DNA from 4 places in the Cohnella sp. GCM10027633 genome. Region 4 is predicted to be linked to each of the others. Evidence: riboswitches for the same ligand, from Rfam matches in the RefSeq annotation. Region 4 holds a riboswitch; each other region holds the start of a gene.
What was found. A riboswitch is a leader RNA that binds a small molecule or an ion and turns the genes downstream of it on or off. The one in region 4 is predicted to bind cyclic di-AMP.

Region 1 (4,642 bases), on a different contig from region 4:
AACAAGCTGCGCCCGACGGCGAGCTTCAAGCCGGGCCAGCCTTGGCTGCTTCGCTTCTTCGATCAAATTCAATTTTACCCGGTTAGCGCCGAGGAGCTGCTCGTCTTGCGGGAAGACTTCCTGCGCGGCCGGTTCGAAGCGGACATTACGGAGACGGAGTTCGACTTCGGCGAATATTTGAAGTTCCTCGACGACATCAAGGAAAGCGCGGACGCCTTCAAGACCAAGCAGCAGGCGGCGTTCCAAGCCGAGCGCGAGAGCTGGAAGCGTCTCGGGCTCGCCGAGTACGTGTCCGAGCAAGAGGCGCCGAAGCCTACCGAAGAGAACGAGTTACCCGCGGGGGCGGTGCCCGTGCGGACGCCGATGCCGGGCAGCGTGTGGAAGGTGCTCGTTTCGCCGGGCCAAGCGGTCAAGAAAGGCGATACGCTCATCATCCAAGAGAGCATGAAGATGGAATTCGCGCAGCAGGCACCCGCGGACGGCATCGTCGGGTCGCTGTTCGTGACGCCGGGCGATCCGGTCCATTCGGGACAGCTTATCGCAAGCATAATGAAATAGAGGATGGAGGCGCATACCGATGGAGAAGACAATCGTTCCGGAGTCGCTGACGATAAGCGAACTCCGGGAGCTCTATCGAAGCGGCAAAGTAACGCCGGCGCAGGTCGTCATGGAGATCATCCGGCGGGCGAAGCGGGACGAAGGAATGAATATCTGGATTACGCCGCCGGAATGGCAGCGGATAGAACCGTACCTGCTTCGGTTGAACGGACTCGATCCGGAGCATGCGCCGCTCTGGGGCATTCCGTTCGCGATCAAGGACAATATCGATTGGTCGGCGGCGCCGACGACGGCAGCGTGCCCGGCGTACGCGTACGAGCCTTCCGAGGATGCGGCGGTCGTCGAGCGGCTCGTCGCCGCGGGGGCGATCCCGATCGGCAAGGCGAACCTCGACCAGTTCGCTACCGGGCTCGTCGGCGCGCGCAGTCCTTACGGCGAGACGCACAACTCGCTCAAGCCGGAGCTGATCAGCGGCGGCTCGAGCGGCGGCTCGGCGGTCGCGGTCGCCCGCGGCCAAGCGGCGTTCTCGCTCGGCACCGACACCGCCGGTTCCGGGCGCGTGCCGGCGCACCTGAACCGGCTCGTCGGCCTGAAGCCGAGCCTAGGCGCTTGGCCGGTCCACGGCGTCGTGCCGGCATGCGAGAGCCTGGACTGCGTGACCGTATTCGCTTGGAGCGCGGAAGAAGCGTACGAGGTTGACCGCATCGCCCGCGGGCCGCACGATGGCGATCCATGGTCGCGGCGGCTGCCGGCTCCGGCTGCCGCGCTCCCGACCCGCGTCTGCGTGCCGATCGCCGGAACGGTCGCGTTCTACGGCCCTTACGCCGAGGCATACGAGCGGGCATGGGACGCAACTCTCGCGTCGCTCGCCGGCTTGGGCATTCCCGTCGAGGAAGTCGATATCTCGCAATACGGCGAAGCGGCATCGGTATTGTACGAAGGCCCCTGGGTCGCGGAGCGTTGGGCGGGACTCGGCGCGTTCGTCGAGGCGCATCCGGGCGCCGTGCTGCCGGTGACCGAGCGTATTCTCCGTTCCGGCGCGGACGAGCGGCATACTGCGGCATCGTTGTTCCAAGCGATGCACAAGCTGCAGGAATATAAGCTCGAGGCGCGCAAGCGGCTGAAGGACGCGGTGCTCGTCCTGCCGACGGCGGGCGGCACGTGGACACGGGAGCAGGTGCGGCAAGATCCCGTCGCGACGAACCGCGACATGGGCCGATATACGAACCATTGCAATCTGCTCGACATGTGCGCGATCGCTCTGCCTGCCGTCGATGCGGCCGACGATCTGCCGTTCGGCATTACGCTGTTCGCGGCGGCGGAGCGCGAGGACCTCGTCCGCGGCGCCGCGCTCGCCATCCAGAACAATTAAAGGAGAGGTGCTTATGTCCCAGGAGACGACGTTAGTGGCCGTATGCGGCTTGCATATGCGAGGCTATCCGCTCGAGAAGCAATTGCTGGAGAGGGGGGGCTCGTTCGTCCGCGAGACGACGACCGCTCCGAAGTATCTCATGCTGAAGCTGCCGACGACGCCGGCGAAGCCGGGCTTGATCAAGCTGCCGCAGGGCGGCGGGGCGATCGCGCTTGAGGTGTGGGAGCTGCCGATGGCGGCGTTCGGCTCGTTCGTCGCCTTGATTCCCGGTCCGCTCGGCATCGGCAAGGTGGAGCTCGCAGACGGCACGGAGGTGCCCGGGTTCATCTGCGAAGGCTATGCCGCCGACCTGCCCGGCATCGAGGACATTACGGGCTTGGGCGGCTGGAAAAAGTTAACCGAGAATTAAGCCGCAACGCCCATAATCATACAGGCACCCGGAAACTCCGGGTGCCTTTTTAGCCCAAGTTGGCGCTTTTTAGATGCATAATAGACGATCGTCACCGCGTTCGCAGGTATTTTTATCAAGTAGATGCTTGCAAGTCGCTCATACGAAGCATGATCGCGCATGGCGCAAGTTCGAGATGCCCGGCAATGAGTAGCCGCAATGAATGCGCATTCATGCCGGATTCGCCGCCCATATACCCGATTTGGTCCGAAAATCGCGTTTTACAACCGCAAGCGACAGGACTATGATCATAACGTTCCATCAACCGAATAGAACGCGATACGCTGAGTTTCCGGGCAACCGGAGAGCGGGGGAACCAAGTGCAAGTTGCGACGGGCCGGAAGGCTTGCCGCGCGGGGTGAATCGAGGGAGGCCGACCGGCCGAGCTCGTAGGGCGACTCTATACGCCCGAATCCGACAGCTAACCTCGTAAGCGTCTTAGAGGAGAGCAATCTTCGGCCATTCAAAGGCCGCGGGGTACCCCTCCGCGGTCTTTTTTGTTGCGGTCTTTTACGGGTATCCTAACTTCATTCTGCAGACTTGGCGGTGCAAGGCATGTATTCCATCAAAAGATTGTTAATCGGGCGTCCTCTGAAATCGAACGAACTCGGAGAGCAGAAGCTGATCAAGACGAAGGCGCTGGCGATTCTGTCGTCGGACGCGTTGTCGTCGGTCGCCTACGGGCCGGAGCAAATTCTGATCGTCCTGTTCGCCATCGGAGCGGCGGCGATGTGGTACTCCGTGCCGATCGCGATCGGCGTGCTGATCCTGCTGCTGGCGCTGATTCTCTCCTACCGGCAAGTGATCTTCGCGTATCCTCACGGCGGCGGCGCGTACGTCGTCTCGAAGGAGAACCTCGGCATGTTCGCGGGGCTCGTCTCGGGCGGCTCTCTGCTCGTCGATTACGTGCTGACCGTGGCGGTCAGCGTCTCGGCGGGCACGGACGCGATCACGTCGGCCTTCCCGAGTCTGCACGGCTATTCGGTCGTCATCGCGGTTGTATTCGTCGTGTTCATTACGATCTTGAATTTGCGCGGGGTGACGGAGTCCGCTTCGATTCTCGCTTATCCTGTCTATTTGTTCGTACTGGCGCTGTTCATACTGATCGGCGCGGGCATCTATAAGATCACGACCGGCGACGTGTCGGCGGATCTGTATACGTCCGTCGGCACGCCGGTCGCGGGCGTCACCTTGTTCCTGCTCTTGAAGGCGTTCGCCTCGGGCAGCTCGGCGCTGACGGGGGTCGAGGCGATCTCGAACGCGATTCCGAACTTCAAGTCGCCGGAGCCGAACAACGCGGCGAAGACGCTGATCGCGATGGGCGCGCTGCTGGCGATTCTGTTCTCCGGCATCGTCGTGCTGGCCTACTACTACGGCGTATCGCCGAGAGCCGAAGTGACCGTCGTGTCGCAAATCGCGGAGTCGACGTTCGGCCGCCACTTCATGTACTTCTTCATTCAAGGCACGACGGCGCTCATCCTCATCCTCGCGGCGAACACCGGCTACTCCGCGTTCCCGCTGCTCGCGGTCAACCTGGCGAAGGATAAGTTCATTCCGCGCATGTTCACCGTCCGCGGCGACCGGCTCGGCTACTCGAACGGCATCATCAGCCTCGGCGTGCTGTCGATCGTGCTGATCGTCGCCTTCGAGGCTCACACGGAGCGGCTCATTCCCCTGTACGCAGTTGGCGTATTCATTCCGTTCACCCTCGCGCAGCTCGGCATGATGCGCAAGTGGCTCCGCGAGAAGCCGCCGGGCTGGGCGGCGAAGCTCGCGGTCAATACTGTCGGCGCGATCATCTGCTTCACCGTCACGATGATGTTCTTCGTCACGAAATTCGGGCAGGTGTGGCCGGCGCTCGTGTTCATGCCGCTTATCATCTTTATTTTCTACCGGATCAAGAAGCACTATGAGGCCGTTGGCGACCAACTGCGCCTGACGACTTGCGAACCGAACGTTCCGATCGAGGGCAACGTGATCATCCTGCCGGTATCGGGCATCACGCACGTCGTCGAGCATTCGGTGAACTACGCGCAGTCGCTCAAGCCCGACCAGATTATCGCCGTCTACATTCCGTTCGAGCGGGAGGACGAGGCGCTGTTCGAGGAGAAGTGGAGCAAGTGGCGGCCCGAGATCCGTCTCGTGACGCTGCATTCCCATTACCGGAGCATCATCCAGCCGCTGAGCAAGTTCATCGACACGGTGCAGCGCAAGGCGGGCGAATCGAACTATCAGGTGACGGTCGTCATTCCGCAGTTCATTCC
Region 2 (4,642 bases), on a different contig from region 4:
TGAAGCTGACCGAGCGGTATCCGTTCATCTACGCCGCGGTGGGCTGGCACCCCACGGACGCGATCGACATGCGGCTGGAAGAAGATCTCGCTTGGATCGAATCGCTGTGCGCGAATCCGAAGGTCGTCGCGATCGGGGAGATCGGTCTCGATTATTACTGGGACACGTCGCCCAAGGAGCTCCAGCATACGGTGTTCCGCGAACAGATCCGGCTCGCCCGCAAGCTGAACAAGCCCATCGTCATTCACAACCGCGACGCCCACGAGGATATCGTTCGCATTCTGCGCGAGGAGAACGCTTCCGAGGTCGGCGGCATCATGCATTGCTTCTCCGGCAGCTGGGAAATGGCCAAGCTGTGCCTCGATATGAACTTCTATATTTCGTTCGGGGGACCGGTCACTTTCAAGAACGCGAGGGTGCCTAAAGAGGTGCTCGCGAACGTTCCGATGGACCGATTATTGGTCGAGACGGACGCTCCGTATTTAACGCCGCACCCTCATCGCGGGCAGCGGAACGAATCCGCTTACGTGCGTCTCGTCGCCGAGACGGCGGCTGAGATTAAAGGGCTTAATTTGGAAGAAATCGCCATTATTACGAGCGAGAACGCACGTCGCTGTTTGAGTCTACCGAGATAAAACGGTTACAATCGAAGAAAAAACGATCAGCGCGTAGAAAAAACTGTTTTTTGCCTCGCTAATTGCGGTTTTTACCGTACAATTCACGAAAATACGGCCAAATACGTCCTTTGCCCCTTCTTTACACACGAAGTAGGTAGAAGGTATCATCTAGAGCAGAAGTTTGAATATGGCATCCCTTTTCCAAGTAACGCTTAATCTCCGAATCGGAGAGCGGGGGACCCGACGCGGCGACGACGTGGCATCATTCGTCCAATGCGGTCCGAGCAATCTTGGGGTGAATTTCGCAAGGTCGATCAGGCGGCTTCCAGCTGAAGCTTCGCAGGATCGTGCCGAGCGGATAGGGCGACTCTCTTCGTCCGAACCCGACAGCTAACCTCGTAAGCGTAATAGAGAGAGGTCAACCTCGTGCTGCCCCATTCCCTTTATTCATGAAGCGGAAGCCACGAACAGGTCCTCTGTCAGTGGCTTTTTGTGTTGAACAAAAGGTTCATGAACGGTTGTACCGGGTACGAACGACCTTAGATTTGGAGCAAGGCGGCGCTGCGAAGAGTCCGGCCGCAAGGCATCTCGCACGTGTCGTTATCACAACGGATAGTCGCGTCAGACAACAGTCAATGCATCACAGTCGACGGCGGGGCTATGAAGGAGGAACGAGAAAATGGGGGAAGTTCCTGTTCTGGAAACCCATGATCCACGACCGACCGGCAAGCTTATCGCACTGCTGCGATGGAAACCGGAGCAATTGCGCATCGTCCTGCTCGGCGCAATTCTCGCATTCGCAATCCTCATCATGTTCGTGTCGTTGCTGCAACCGGCGGCGGCCAAAAACATTTCCATCGTAGACAACGGATTGACGACAGTCATCCAAACGCGGAACTCCGATATACAGGACGTTCTGCAAGAGCATCGAATTCGGGTCGGTCCATACGATCGTCTGTCCTTGACGACGGGGCGATTGGAAGAAGGCAGCACGATCGTCATCGATCGCGCGAAGAGCATTACGGTTACGGCGGACGGCAAAGAAGCGATCAAGCATACGGCGGCCGATACGGTCGGGGATGCTATAGAAGAGCTGAACGTCGCGCTGGGCACGGAAGACAAAGTTACGCCCGCACTGAATGCGCCACTGACAGACGGAGTGAACGTCGTCATTAAGCGCGTCCGCACGGAAGTCGTGGAGACGTCGCACGCGGTCGCCTTCGAGGTCGTCGAGCAGAAGAACGCGAACCTCGCGGAAGGCAAGAAGAAAGTCGTCAAGACGGGCCAACAAGGACAAGTCGTCGTTCGCACGGCGAAAGTGTACGAGGACGGCAAGCTCGTGACGGAGAAGGTAGTGGAGAAGACTGTCTCCAAGCCGGCCGTCCAGCAGGTCGTGGCCATCGGCACGAAGAAACCGGAGGTCAAGACGCTTGCGTATAACGGCAAGCCGTCGGCTTCCGAAGCGAAGACGGTGAAGCTGAACGGCAAGTCCGTGAAGGTCAAGCGCATGCTGAGCAACGTGACGCTGACGGCGTATTCCGCCGGCTTCGAGTCGACGGGCAAGCGCAAGGGCGACGAAGGTTACGGCGTGACGTCGTCCGGCGCGACCGTTCAGGAAGGACGTACGATCGCCGTGGACCCGAAGGTCATCCCGATCGGTTGGTGGGTGTACATCGAGGGCATCGGCTTCCGTCGCGCGGAAGATACGGGCGGCGCGGTCAAAGGCAAGAAGATCGATGTCTATTACGACAGCGATAAGCTTGCCGACCGGTTCGGCACGAAGAGAGGCTATACGGTCTACGTGATCGGTCCGGTGAAACCGTCGCTCAGTTAATCCGGGCGCGCGGACGTTCATCGCGGCACGCTCGCGGAACCAATCGGGAAGAGGCGTCATTGGCGCTTCTTCCCGATTTGTGTTATACGATACATAAGGGCGGCGGTGCGATGCCGCCGGGACGAGAACGGCAAAGGCGGAATGGCGAAGCATGTTTCAAGAGATCATTGTCGTAGAGGGCAAGGACGATACGACGGCGGTAAGACGGGCGATCGGCGCCGATACGATCGAGACGGGCGGTTCGGCGATCGGCGAAGACGTGCTAAGGCGCATCGAGCTGGCGTACGAGCGCAGGGGCGTCATCATCCTCACCGATCCGGACGCCCCGGGGGAACGCATACGCAAGATCGTCGCCGAGCGCGTTCCCGGGTGCAAGCACGCGTTCCTGACGAAGGACGAGGCGAGAAGCGCCCGAGGACTTGGCGTGGAGCACGCGACCGACGAGGCGATCCGCAGGGCGATCGAGCGCGTGCGCGGCCCTGAGAGCGCCTCTGGCGCCTCGGAGGAGATCGAGTGGAGCGACCTGCTGGATGCGGGGTTGATCGTTCACGCGTCTTCCGCGCGCCGTAGGGAGCGTATGGGCGAGCTGCTCGGCATCGGCTATGCCAACGGCAAACAATTTCACAAAAGATGTCTCATGTTCCGCATCACGCGCGAGGAATTCGCCGGCGCGTTGGAACAGCTGGAGCGGGAAGGGCTGTAGAACCCATTGAACAAACCGAACAATTCGAAGCCGCCGTACAAACCGTACAATAAGGCGGCGGGCAAAACGGCGAAGCCGAACGCGGGCGGCGGAACGCCGAAAGGCAGTTCCGGCGCAAGCGGGTCCGCCGTCCAGGCGAACGATATCGCGACTTCTTCGCGAACGAAGGAAATTATCCGCAAGCATCGTTTCACCTTCAAGAAGAGCCTCGGCCAGAACTTCCTCATCGATCTGTCCGTGCTCGACCGAATCATCGACGCCGCCGGTCTCGACAAGACGCGCGGCGCGCTGGAGGTCGGACCGGGCATCGGCTCGCTCACTGAGAGGCTGGCGCAAGCGGCCGGCAAGGTAACCGCTGTCGAGCTCGACCAGAGGCTGATTCCGATCCTCGGCGACGTGCTGTCGCCTTACCCGCACGTCAGCGTCGTGCACGGCGATATTCTGAAGACGGACCTGAAGAAGCTCTGGGAAGACCGGTTCGCCGATTGCGCCGGGGTCAGCGTCGTGGCGAACTTGCCTTACTACGTGACGACGCCGATCATCATGAAGCTGTTGGAGGAGCGTCTGCCCCTCGAGAACATCGTCGTCATGGTGCAGAAGGAAGTGGCCGAGCGAATGGCCGCGAAGCCCGGAGGCAAGGAATACGGGAGCCTGAGCATCGCGGTCCAATACTATTGCGAGCCTGAGCTCGTATGCATCGTGCCGGGCAAGGCGTTCATTCCGCCGCCGAACGTCGATTCGGCGGTCATCAAGCTGCGCCGCCGCGCGGAGCCCGCGGTGAACGTGAAGGACGAGGACAAGTTCTTCCGCGTCGTCCAGACCGCGTTCACGCAGCGGCGCAAGACGCTGTCCAACAACTTGTCGGCGCTCTCCGGCAAGGAACGCAAGGGCGAGCTGGGCGAGCTGCTGCTCGCTTGCGGCGTGCAGCCCGAGCGGCGCGCGGAGACGTTGTCGCTGGCGGAGTTCGCGAGCGTTACGGAGGCGCTGGACGCCCGCGGCATGCTCTAGGCATAACGGCAAGGAAACAGTCCGGTAGGGACGCGCACAGGAACTTCCCTGGCTCCATAGGATAGACGAAGAGGTGATAGCCCATGAAGCAGGGAGATCTGGTCGTCCGCAAATCCTATGGCGGGGATATGCTATTCCGGGTCGCGGCCTTCGCCGGACAGCAGGCCGTGCTTAGAGGGATGGATTATCGGCTGCTGGCGGACGCCCCGATGAACGATCTTCAGACGGTGCGGAATCCGGACGAGCTCGGCGGGACGCGCCAGGCGCGCATACACGCGGACGAATCGCTGCGCCGCATGAACGAGGCTCGCAACCGTCAGTCCGGGCTCTCGGGGTATCTTGCCCAGCTGGAGGACCGGCGCCAGGGTTATTTCGAGGTGCCCGGCAAGGTGCTGCACTTGGACGGCGACTTGAATTACTTGAATAAAAGCATGCAAGTGTACCGCCAACTGAGAGTGCCCGCGGAGGGCGTGCATTGCC
Region 3 (4,642 bases), on a different contig from region 4:
CGCCTTGACCGGCGGTTGGTTGGCGAGGAAGTCGCCCCCGTATACCGTATCGTCGAAGTGCTCCCACGGAGAGTCGCCCTCGCCCTTCGTATTAACCGCGCCGTTAATGCCGCCTTGCGCGCACACCGAGTGCGAGCGCTTGACGGGCACGAGCGAGAACAGATCGACGCGCATGCCCGCTTCGGCCGCTTTTATCGTTGCCATGAGACCGGCGAGACCGCCGCCTACGACTATCACTTTGCCTGTAGCCATTACGTGTTCTTCCTCCCTATCCGGTTCTGCCTCGGCCGAACCGTCTATCGATGCGTATGATTACCCTGCCGTTACGGACGCGATCGTTGCAGCCGCCGCATCGAACTCGTCTCCGCGGAAAGCGAAGAGCGACAGCAGGAACATGACCGCCACGATGACGAAAATGACCATGCAGATGTTCGCGGATACTTTCTGAGCGCGCGGACCTACCGTAATGCCCCAGCTGACCAGGAACGCCCAGATGCCGTTCGCGAAGTGGAACGTTGCCGCGATTACCGCGATAATGTAGATGGTAAAGACGACCGGATCGCTTACGATGTCGTGCATGTGCGAGCCCAGTTCATCGTACGTCGTGTTGCCGAACGTCACTTGAAGTCTCGTCGTATAGACGTGCCACGCGACGAAGATGAACGTGATGACCCCGGTAATGCGCTGCAGCGCGAACGCCCAGTTGCGCGAGTAGCTGAACCGGCCCATGTTCAAGTCGGATTGGAACGCCATATACAGTCCGTATACCCCGTGGAACAGAATCGGCAGCCAGATGATGAACAGCTCCAGGAAGAACAGCAATGGCATGCCATGCAGGAAATCGATGCTGTCTTTAAACCCCTGCGGTCCTTCTTCATATGCGGAGTAGTTCGTCAACGCGTGCTCGACCAAGAACAAGCCGAGCGGGATGACGCCGAGCAAGGAGTGTAGCTTGCGCGGTAAGTAAGAATTCCCTTTCATGTCCGTATACTTCTCCTTTCGTGACCCGTGCGTTTGTCGTCCGGAGACGGAATTATGGATGTTCACCCATTCGTCACCAGACGTCACCGCCTTTAAGGTTACTCTATTTTCGCTTATAATGGAACTGCTTATTTTTTATTATAACTTATAACGAATGCGCATATCGAACGACGATTCGACAACGAAGGAGCATCGGATAATGCTTGAGGACATGCGAATATTCGCGACGGTCGTGGAACAAACGAGCCTGAACAAAGCCGCGGAACGCCTTAACGTCTCCCAGCCCGCGCTATCCCGGCGGATCGCCAAGCTGGAGGCAGAGCTCGAGGTCACGCTGTTCCGCCGCATCGGCAAGCGGCTGGAGCTTACCCCCGCCGGACAGCTCACCTACGAATTCGCGCTGGAGCTGCGCCGGTTCCACGGCGGTTACCTGCAGAAGCTGAACGCCTTTAAGTCCGCCGAGTCGCCCGTAGCGACGATCGGGGCCAGCCTGACCACCCTCCAGACGACGCTGCCCGAGTTGATTACCGCGATGACGGAGAAACATCCTCAGCTCGAGATCAAGGCGATCACGGGCAAATCGCACGAGATCGTGACGCTCGTGAAGGAACGCAAAGTCGACTTCGGCCTCGTCGGATCCGCCGTCATCGATCCGGCCATTACAAGTTTACCCTTATTTGAAGATCATCTCATACTCGTGCTCCCAAGAACGCACTATATATTAGAGAGAACGCAGCTGGCGATGAACGACCTGAACGGATTGCCGATGATTCTGTTCGCGCCGGGCACTTGGTATCGCACGCATACGGACGAGCTGTTCCGCAAGTACAAGGTCCAACCGGACGTGCGGATGGAGATCGACTCGTTCGAAGCGATCATTCGCCTGCAGTCCGCTTGCCGGGCAGGGACGTTGCTGCCGAAGTCGTACTTGCGCGAGCAACTGCTGGAAGACAACGACTTGTATCTCGTCCGCATTCCCGAGCTGGAGGCGACGAAGCGAACGACCTCGATCATCCACGGCGATCCCGCCTGGATCGCGCCGGCCACGCGATACTTGATCGAGGAAATGACCGCTTATTTCAAGCGTTGAGCGAAATCGGCGAATGCAGTCCCGGCGCGGCTTCGACGCCGATTACCGGGATTTGCCGGTTCCAACCGCCCGCCTGCTGTGTTAACCTCTACAAGAATAAAAAACGGGCCTAAACCGCCAGGTGCGGGGGAAAAAGAAGTAAAGTACGCGAGGACGGAACGATCGCATGACCGCTTGGTTCCGTTCGGACTTACTCGGGGTGAATCGTATCGTATGGAATGGCAATCGTGCCGCTCGACGTCTCGTAGGGTTGATCTCCCAATCCGAACCCGACAGCTAACCTCGCCGGCCCTAGATCTTAGGAGGCAACGCATTGATGAAAGACGCAAGGAAGAAACTCGCCGCCCGCGCGGCGTCGCTCGTACTGGGCGGCGCCCTGCTCGTCCCCGCGTTGACCGCTCACGCGGCAACGTCGCACGTCGCATCAGACACGACGACGTTCTGGAAACTGTCCCAGTATTACGATATTCCGGTCCGGCAGTTGCTGGATGCCAACCCGAACATAGATCCGCAGAACGTATACGCCGGCTTGAGGCTCGCGATTCCGGGAGACGGAACGGTATCGGCGAAGTCCGCCGAAGAGCCGTCCGTAACGGCGCAATCGATCACGACGACGGCGGGCCGATCGCTCGCCTTCTCGAAAGTGCTCGACATCAAGGCGACCGCTTACTCCGCTTCCGCGGAAGAGAACGGCCCTTGGGGCCCCGTCGACTACTTCGGCGACGCGCTTAAGCTCGGAACGATCGCGGTCGATCCGTCCGTCATCCCGTTCGGCTCGAAGCTGTATATTACGGGCTACGACTTTAACGGCTTGCCCGTCGGCGGCATGGTCGGCACCGCGACGGACAAAGGCGGAGCGATCAAAGGCAATCGCATCGACATCTTCGTGCCCGGTTCCCGCTCGTTCGTGTCCGGCTTCGGCGTTCAGAACGTGAAGGTGTATATCCTGAAATAACGGTTACGGTTATTCCGAGGCTCCCGGAGGCAAATTCAACATTTGCTTCAGGGAGCCTTCGTTCGTCCGCTCGGCCGGAATGCCGAGCAGCTCGGTCAACGCGACCGGCTCGTAATGGTGCTCCCGCAGCCAATCGATGATGCGCGGAAGCGCCTTGACCGTCCCCGCCAAGCTTTGCCCTTCCCCGCCGCCCGCGTGCATCAGGATCACCGATCCCGGACGCACCGCCTTCGTCACGTTGCGGAATACCTCGTCGGCCGTCAATTGCCGCCAGTCCGCCGAATCGACGTCCCAGTTCACGACCGTGTACCCTTGCGCCTTCGCCCATTCGAGCTGCTCGGGCATGATTTCGCCGTAAGGCGGCCGCACGAGCTTCGGCCGGTAGCCGATGATGCCCGAGATGACCGTCTCCGCGCGGGTAATCTGCGACTTGACCTTATCGAGCGGAAGCTTGGAGAAGTCCGGATGGCTGTAAGAATGGTTGCCCACGTCATGCCCTTCCCGTTGAATGCGCCGCAGCAGATCGGGATGCTTCTGGCTGCGCGTGCCCATCGCGAAGAAGGTCGCCTTCACACGCTTCTTTTTCAAGACGTCGAGCACTTGCCCCGTGAATCTCGGATCCGGAACATCGTCGAACGTCAACGCCACCTTCCGGACTTCCCGGGACGCGGACAGCACGAACACCCCTTCGAATCGGCGCTCGAGCTCCGTCCACTGAATGCCCGGCGGGACGGCTTCCGCCCTGCGCGCAAGCCCCGCGAAACTTAAAAAGGCGACGGTGCCCGCCAGCACCATCACCGCGATTCTTCTACCCCTACCTGTCATTGCGCCACCCTCCCGGGACCGTTCGTCTCCCTATATCCTGAGCGAGTGGCAATGATTTCATACCCGTGCAATCGATCGTCTATCGGTTGATCGACTCCTGGAATTGTTCGATCTGCTGGTTCGTCCCGATGACGACCATGACGTCTTTCTCCGCGAGCACGTCCTTCGCGACCGGAGCGATAATGATGCCCTTCGGCTTATTGATCGCCACGATGCTGCAGCCGAACCGTCCTCTCGGATTGACGTCGTCGAGCGACTTGCCCGACAGGCATTGCGGCACGGCAAGCTCCGCGATCGTGTATTGCTTGGATAGTTCGATGTAATCGAGCAGGTTCGGCGACACGAGCTGGTGCGCCACGCGAACGCCCATGTCCCGCTCCGGATAGATGACGCGATCGACGCCCATCCGCTCCAGCACGCGTCCGTGCAAGTCGGACACCGCCTTGGCGACGACCTTCTTGACTCCGAGCTCCTTCAGCAGAATCGTCGCGAGGATGCTTGCCTGGATGTCGTCGCCGATCGCGACGACGCCGCAGTCGAAGTTGCGGGCCCCGATCGAACGGAGCACCTCTTCCTCCGTCGCGTCCGCCACGACGACGTGCGTCAGCACGTTCGACAGCTCTTGGACCGTCTCTTCGTCGCGGTCGACGCCGAGCACCTCGTAGCCTAATTGGATGAGCTCGCGGCCGATGCTCGAACCGAAGCGGCCTAAGCCGATAATGACGAATTGATTAAGTCTCATGTGCGTTGCTCCTACCCGATTATGATTTTACCTTCCGCATGACGGAACC
Region 4 (4,642 bases):
ATGCACGTTTACTTTCCGTATCATACCATGTCCTCGCGTGTCGATTCCAGTTTTCGCCTCGCCCTTATAGCACCTCGAAGTAAGACTGGCACTCGTCAAGCGCGAGGACGGGCTCGGGCAACGCCTCCCGGTCGCCGCGAATGCGCCGCGAGAGATCGCGGCACGCCTCGATCACCAGCTCCGCCTTGACGCTGCCCCAGCAAGCGCGCCTGGCGTCCGCGATGAGGCGGGCCTCCCCGATTGCCGGGCGGCGGAAGTCGAGCAGGAACGACGACCACCCGACGATATCGAAGCGATGCCCGCGTCCGGGAAGCTCGCAGCGCGCGTATCCGCAACGTCCGCCGGCGCACAGCCGGAGCACGCCGTACCTGTCCGTATCCCCTCGACCCTCGAATTGCAGAAATTCGATTCCGGTAATGCGATAACCGTCCGCGTCGTCCACCGTTCCATCCGCTCCTCTGCTTACGCCAACAGGCGTGCCTCGATCGATAGCTCTCAATATAACGCCGCGCGAGGTAAGTCGCCAAACGATAATCGTCTCCTATTGCGCGCTTTTTCGATGAAATTCAACCGATTTAACCGGGTTTGCGGCACCTATTGCGATCGGTTCACGCGAACGGGCGGGGTATGCTCTCTCTGGCTCGCGATTCCGAATTTAAGCGTTCCGCTGCCGGAATCGAGGAGCGATAGGCAAGCATGCTTTTTACGAGAAACGGAGAAAGAGAGAGCCGGAGAGAGATCTGTAGAGGTCACTGCGATTGTAAACGGTACAACTGCGCGGCTTGCCGGAATGCGGCGCTTAAACCCTACCTGTCATTCCTTTACAAACATCGGGGGCAAGCGTAATATTCGATTCAGTCAATTGAATATCGTTCCATTCGTAATCGCTGAGTTTCCGTGTCCGCACGGAAAACGGGGGAACCAACGATGGCGCCGTTCCGGTGTGAGAGCCGGGAGAAGCGCCGTCCGGGGTGAATCCGTCGGCAGCCGCGCCTAGGATGCGGCCTCCGACGGTAGGGCTACTCTCACGGCCCGAATCCGACAGCTAACCTCGTAAGCGCCGATGCGTCCGTTAAGACCGGATGCCTCAAATGGAGAGAGGATGATGAACTGTGACCGTGTCGGCCGCAGGGTAAGCATGCATGCTTATTTCTTAGCGGTCTTTGTTATGCCATGAATCGCTGAATTCCCGATGCGTCGGGAAGCGGGGGAACCAACGGAGCGTGCCCGGGAGAGACGGGCGCGCGTCCATGGGGTGAATCCCGGGGCCTTAGCCGGCTCTGGGTAGGGCAACTCTCAAGCCCGAATCCGGCAGCTAACCTCGCAAGCGTACCGAGAGAGGCAACGGATCGTGACGGGCGAGGTTTATTTGGCCATGCCGGGAAGCCACGAGAAGACTCTCTTCTCGCGGCTTCTTTTTTGTTGCCTTCTTCCAAGAGAAGAAGAGGAGATGAACGAGAATGGCCGGACGGGACGTCGTGTTGGTATCGGCCCCGAATATCGCGGGCGAGCGGTTCATGAAGCTGCTTCAGCAGAGGAAGATTCCGTTCGCGGCGATCGTGAACAATCCCGAGGAACACGAGCGCGTAAGTTCGCTCGGAGCGGAGCACATTATAGTGGTAAATACGACCAAGGAGCAATCCTGGATCATCCCCCCGATTGATATCGGGCGGGTGTACTTGTTCGAGACGAGCGTGACGCTGTGCTGCAGATACGTGCAAATATGCCGGAGTTGGACCGGCAGATCGATATACGTCATTACGGGAAGCCACAACCCCCGCAACGTCTACAAGACGATGGGCGTCGACTACGTGATTCATAGCCAAGCGCAGGACTACGCTTTTCTCATTACCGACGATTTGCTCGCGAGATAACGTAACGAAGAAGGAGGCATTCGCCCATGCTCGACGTGTATATGGTTCTTATGCTAGCCGGCCTATTCGGTCTATTCTACGGCTTCATGCATTGGTGCGGCCGGGTAATCGACGAAGGAGGAGGCAACCGATGATCGTCGTCTCGATCTTCACCGTGTTTATTTTCCTCTATTTAATCTACGCCTTAGTGAATCCGGAGAAATTCTAAGCAGGCTTGGCGAGCCGAAAATGCAGGAGGGACGTCAATGGGCATCATGCAGATCGTTATCGTCTTGGCGGTGTTGTTGCTGCTTGTGAAACCGCTTGGGACGTATGTATATCACGTGTTCTCCAACGAGCCGAACCGGACGGACAAGATCTTCGGATCTGCCGAGCGGTTCATCTATCGACTCATGGGACTGCACAACCGCAACGGCATGAATTGGAAAAAATACGCGCTAAGCTTCCTGTTAACGAACATCGTATTGGTGGCTATCGGGTACGCGATGCTGCGGCTGCAGAAGATCTTGCCGTTCAACCCGAACGACATCGGCAACATGGAAGAGACGCTGTCGTTCAACACGATCATCAGCTTCATTACGAACACCAACTTGCAGCATTACAGCGGGGAGAGCGGCTTGTCCTACTTCTCGCAGATGGCCGTCATCATGATGATGATGTTCACGTCGGCCGCTTCCGGCTTCTCGGTAGCCATCGCTTTCGTGCGCGGCATCACGAGCAAGGGAACGACGATCGGCAACTTCTTCGAGGATTTCGTCAAGGCGCACGTCCGGATCTTCCTTCCGGCGGCCGTGCTCGTCACGCTGCTGCTCGTCGCCTTGCAAGTGCCGCAGACGCTCGATCCGACGTTAACCGTCACGACGCTCGAAGGCGTTACGCAGCACATCGCGATCGGGCCGGTCGCCGCGCTCGAATCGATCAAGCATCTAGGCACGAACGGCGGCGGCTTCTTCGGCGTCAACTCGGCGCACCCGTTCGAGAATCCGAACGCGCTGACGAACGTCGTCGAGATTCTGTCGATGTGGCTGCTGCCGGCCTCTCTGCCTTACGTCTATGGGAGGTTCGCGAACAACCGCAAGCAAGGCTGGGTCGTCTTCAGCGCGATGATGACGCTGTTCATCCTGTTCCTATCGCTCATCTACTTCTCGGAGCTGCGCGGCAACCCGGCGATGAACGCGCTCGGCATCGATGCGTCGCAAGGCAGCATGGAGGGCAAGGAAGTCCGGTTCGGCATTCCGCAGTCATCGCTGTTCACGGCGGTTACGACGGCAGCGACGACGGGGACGGTCAACAACATGCACGATACGCTGACGCCGCTCGGCGGTCTCGGTGCGCTCGGGGAAATGATGCTGAACGTCGTGTTCGGAGGCAAAGGCGTCGGGCTGATCAATATGCTCATGTACGCGATATTGGGCGTGTTCCTGTGCGGGCTCATGGTCGGACGGACGCCGGAGTTCCTCGGCAGGAAGATCGAGCCTAGGGAGATCAAGCTGATCGCGATCGCCATTCTGATGCATCCGCTCATCATCCTGGGGCCGACGGCCATCGCGTTCCTGACCGATCTGGGGCATGGAGCGATTACGAATCCGGGATCTCACGGCATCTCGCAGGTGTTGTACGAATACACGTCTTCCGCCGCGAACAACGGCTCCGGCTTCGAGGGCTTGGCCGACAATACGCCGTTCTGGAACATCACGACGGGGATCGTCATGCTGCTCGGCCGTTACGTCTCGATGATCGCGATGCTGGCGGTCGCCGGGTCGCTCGTTCGCAAGCAATGGGTTCCGGAGACGATCGGCACGTTCCGGACGGATAACCGGTTGTTCTACGGCATTCTGATCGGCGTCGTTTTGATCATCGGCGCGTTAACGTTCTTGCCTGCCATCGTGCTTGGTCCGATCGCAGAGCATCTGAAGCTAGGGTAAAGGCGAGGTGAACCGTATATGAGCGCAGAGCGCAAAAACATGTTGTCTTCGGCGATCGTCGGTCGCGCGATGAAAGATAGCTTCATGAAACTAAATCCGATCGCGATGATGAAAAATCCGGTCATGTTCGTCGTCGAGGTGGGTACGCTGATCGTCCTGCTAATGACGCTGTTCCCCGCGTATTTCGACGCGAAGGACGATATCGGCTTTAATCTGACCGTTTTCTTCATTCTGCTCTTCACCGTCCTATTCGCCAACTTCGCGGAGGCGCTGGCCGAAGGCAGGGGCAAAGCGCAGGCGGATTCGTTGAAGCAGTCGAAGAAGGAGATTACCGCGAACAAGGTCGTGGGCGGCGGCGTCAAAGTCGTACCGTCTACCGAGTTGCGCAAAGGGGACATCGTCGTCGTCGCGGAAGGCGAGATGATTCCGGGCGACGGCGAAGTCGTCGAAGGACTCGCGTCCGTCGACGAATCCGCGATCACCGGCGAATCCGCGCCCGTCATTAAGGAAGCGGGAGGAGACTTCAGCTCCGTAACCGGCGGCACGCGAGTCGTCAGCGACCGGATCGTCGTCCGCATCTCCAGCGATCCGGGCGAATCGTTCATCGATCGCATGATTTCGCTCGTCGAAGGCGCGCAGCGGCAGAAGACGCCGAACGAGCTCGCGCTGAACACGCTGCTGACCAGCTTGACGATCATCTTCCTGATCGTCGTCGTGACGCTGGGACCGATCGCGGGTTACTTGGATATCGACCTGAAGGTGCCGGTATTGATCGCGTTGCTCGTCTGCCTCATTCCGACGACGATCGGCGGATTGCTGTCCGCAATCGGCATCGCGGGCATG

Region 1: another riboswitch for cyclic di-AMP. It lies ahead of ACFQZG_RS17120 (APC family permease); the one in region 4 lies ahead of ACFQZG_RS19995 (hypothetical protein).
Region 2: another riboswitch for cyclic di-AMP. It lies ahead of ACFQZG_RS25420 (resuscitation-promoting factor); the one in region 4 lies ahead of ACFQZG_RS19995 (hypothetical protein).
Region 3: another riboswitch for cyclic di-AMP. It lies ahead of ACFQZG_RS26915 (3D domain-containing protein); the one in region 4 lies ahead of ACFQZG_RS19995 (hypothetical protein).

Annotation. Positions count from the first base shown of each region.
Region 1 covers NZ_JBHTGV010000007.1:88,224-92,865, forward strand. The annotation lists gene uca (urea carboxylase) at 1-558, shown strand, start outside; gene ACFQZG_RS17110 (allophanate hydrolase) at 578-1,930, shown strand; gene ACFQZG_RS17115 (allophanate hydrolase-related protein) at 1,944-2,339, shown strand; cyclic di-AMP (ydaO/yuaA leader) riboswitch at 2,651-2,829, shown strand; gene ACFQZG_RS17120 (APC family permease) at 2,934-4,642, shown strand, end outside.
Region 2 covers NZ_JBHTGV010000018.1:73,662-78,303, reverse strand. The annotation lists gene ACFQZG_RS25425 (TatD family hydrolase) at 1-635, shown strand, start outside; cyclic di-AMP (ydaO/yuaA leader) riboswitch at 817-1,037, shown strand; gene ACFQZG_RS25420 (resuscitation-promoting factor) at 1,297-2,451, shown strand; gene rnmV (ribonuclease M5) at 2,603-3,154, shown strand; gene rsmA (16S rRNA (adenine(1518)-N(6)/adenine(1519)-N(6))-dimethyltransferase RsmA) at 3,299-4,162, shown strand; gene yabG (sporulation peptidase YabG) at 4,246-4,642, shown strand, end outside.
Region 3 covers NZ_JBHTGV010000022.1:32,445-37,086, forward strand. The annotation lists gene sdhA (succinate dehydrogenase flavoprotein subunit) at 1-252, opposite strand, end outside; gene ACFQZG_RS26905 (succinate dehydrogenase cytochrome b558 subunit) at 313-981, opposite strand; gene ACFQZG_RS26910 (LysR family transcriptional regulator) at 1,181-2,071, shown strand; cyclic di-AMP (ydaO/yuaA leader) riboswitch at 2,168-2,378, shown strand; gene ACFQZG_RS26915 (3D domain-containing protein) at 2,388-3,026, shown strand; gene ACFQZG_RS26920 (polysaccharide deacetylase family protein) at 3,036-3,851, opposite strand; gene ACFQZG_RS26925 (potassium channel family protein) at 3,931-4,593, opposite strand; gene ACFQZG_RS26930 (TrkH family potassium uptake protein) at 4,605-4,642, opposite strand, start outside.
Region 4 covers NZ_JBHTGV010000010.1:58,186-62,827, reverse strand. The annotation lists gene ACFQZG_RS20000 (hypothetical protein) at 65-442, opposite strand; cyclic di-AMP (ydaO/yuaA leader) riboswitch at 876-1,075, shown strand; cyclic di-AMP (ydaO/yuaA leader) riboswitch at 1,170-1,346, shown strand; gene ACFQZG_RS19995 (hypothetical protein) at 1,461-1,874, shown strand; gene ACFQZG_RS19990 (potassium-transporting ATPase subunit F) at 2,005-2,082, shown strand; gene kdpA (potassium-transporting ATPase subunit KdpA) at 2,120-3,799, shown strand; gene kdpB (potassium-transporting ATPase subunit KdpB) at 3,818-4,642, shown strand, end outside.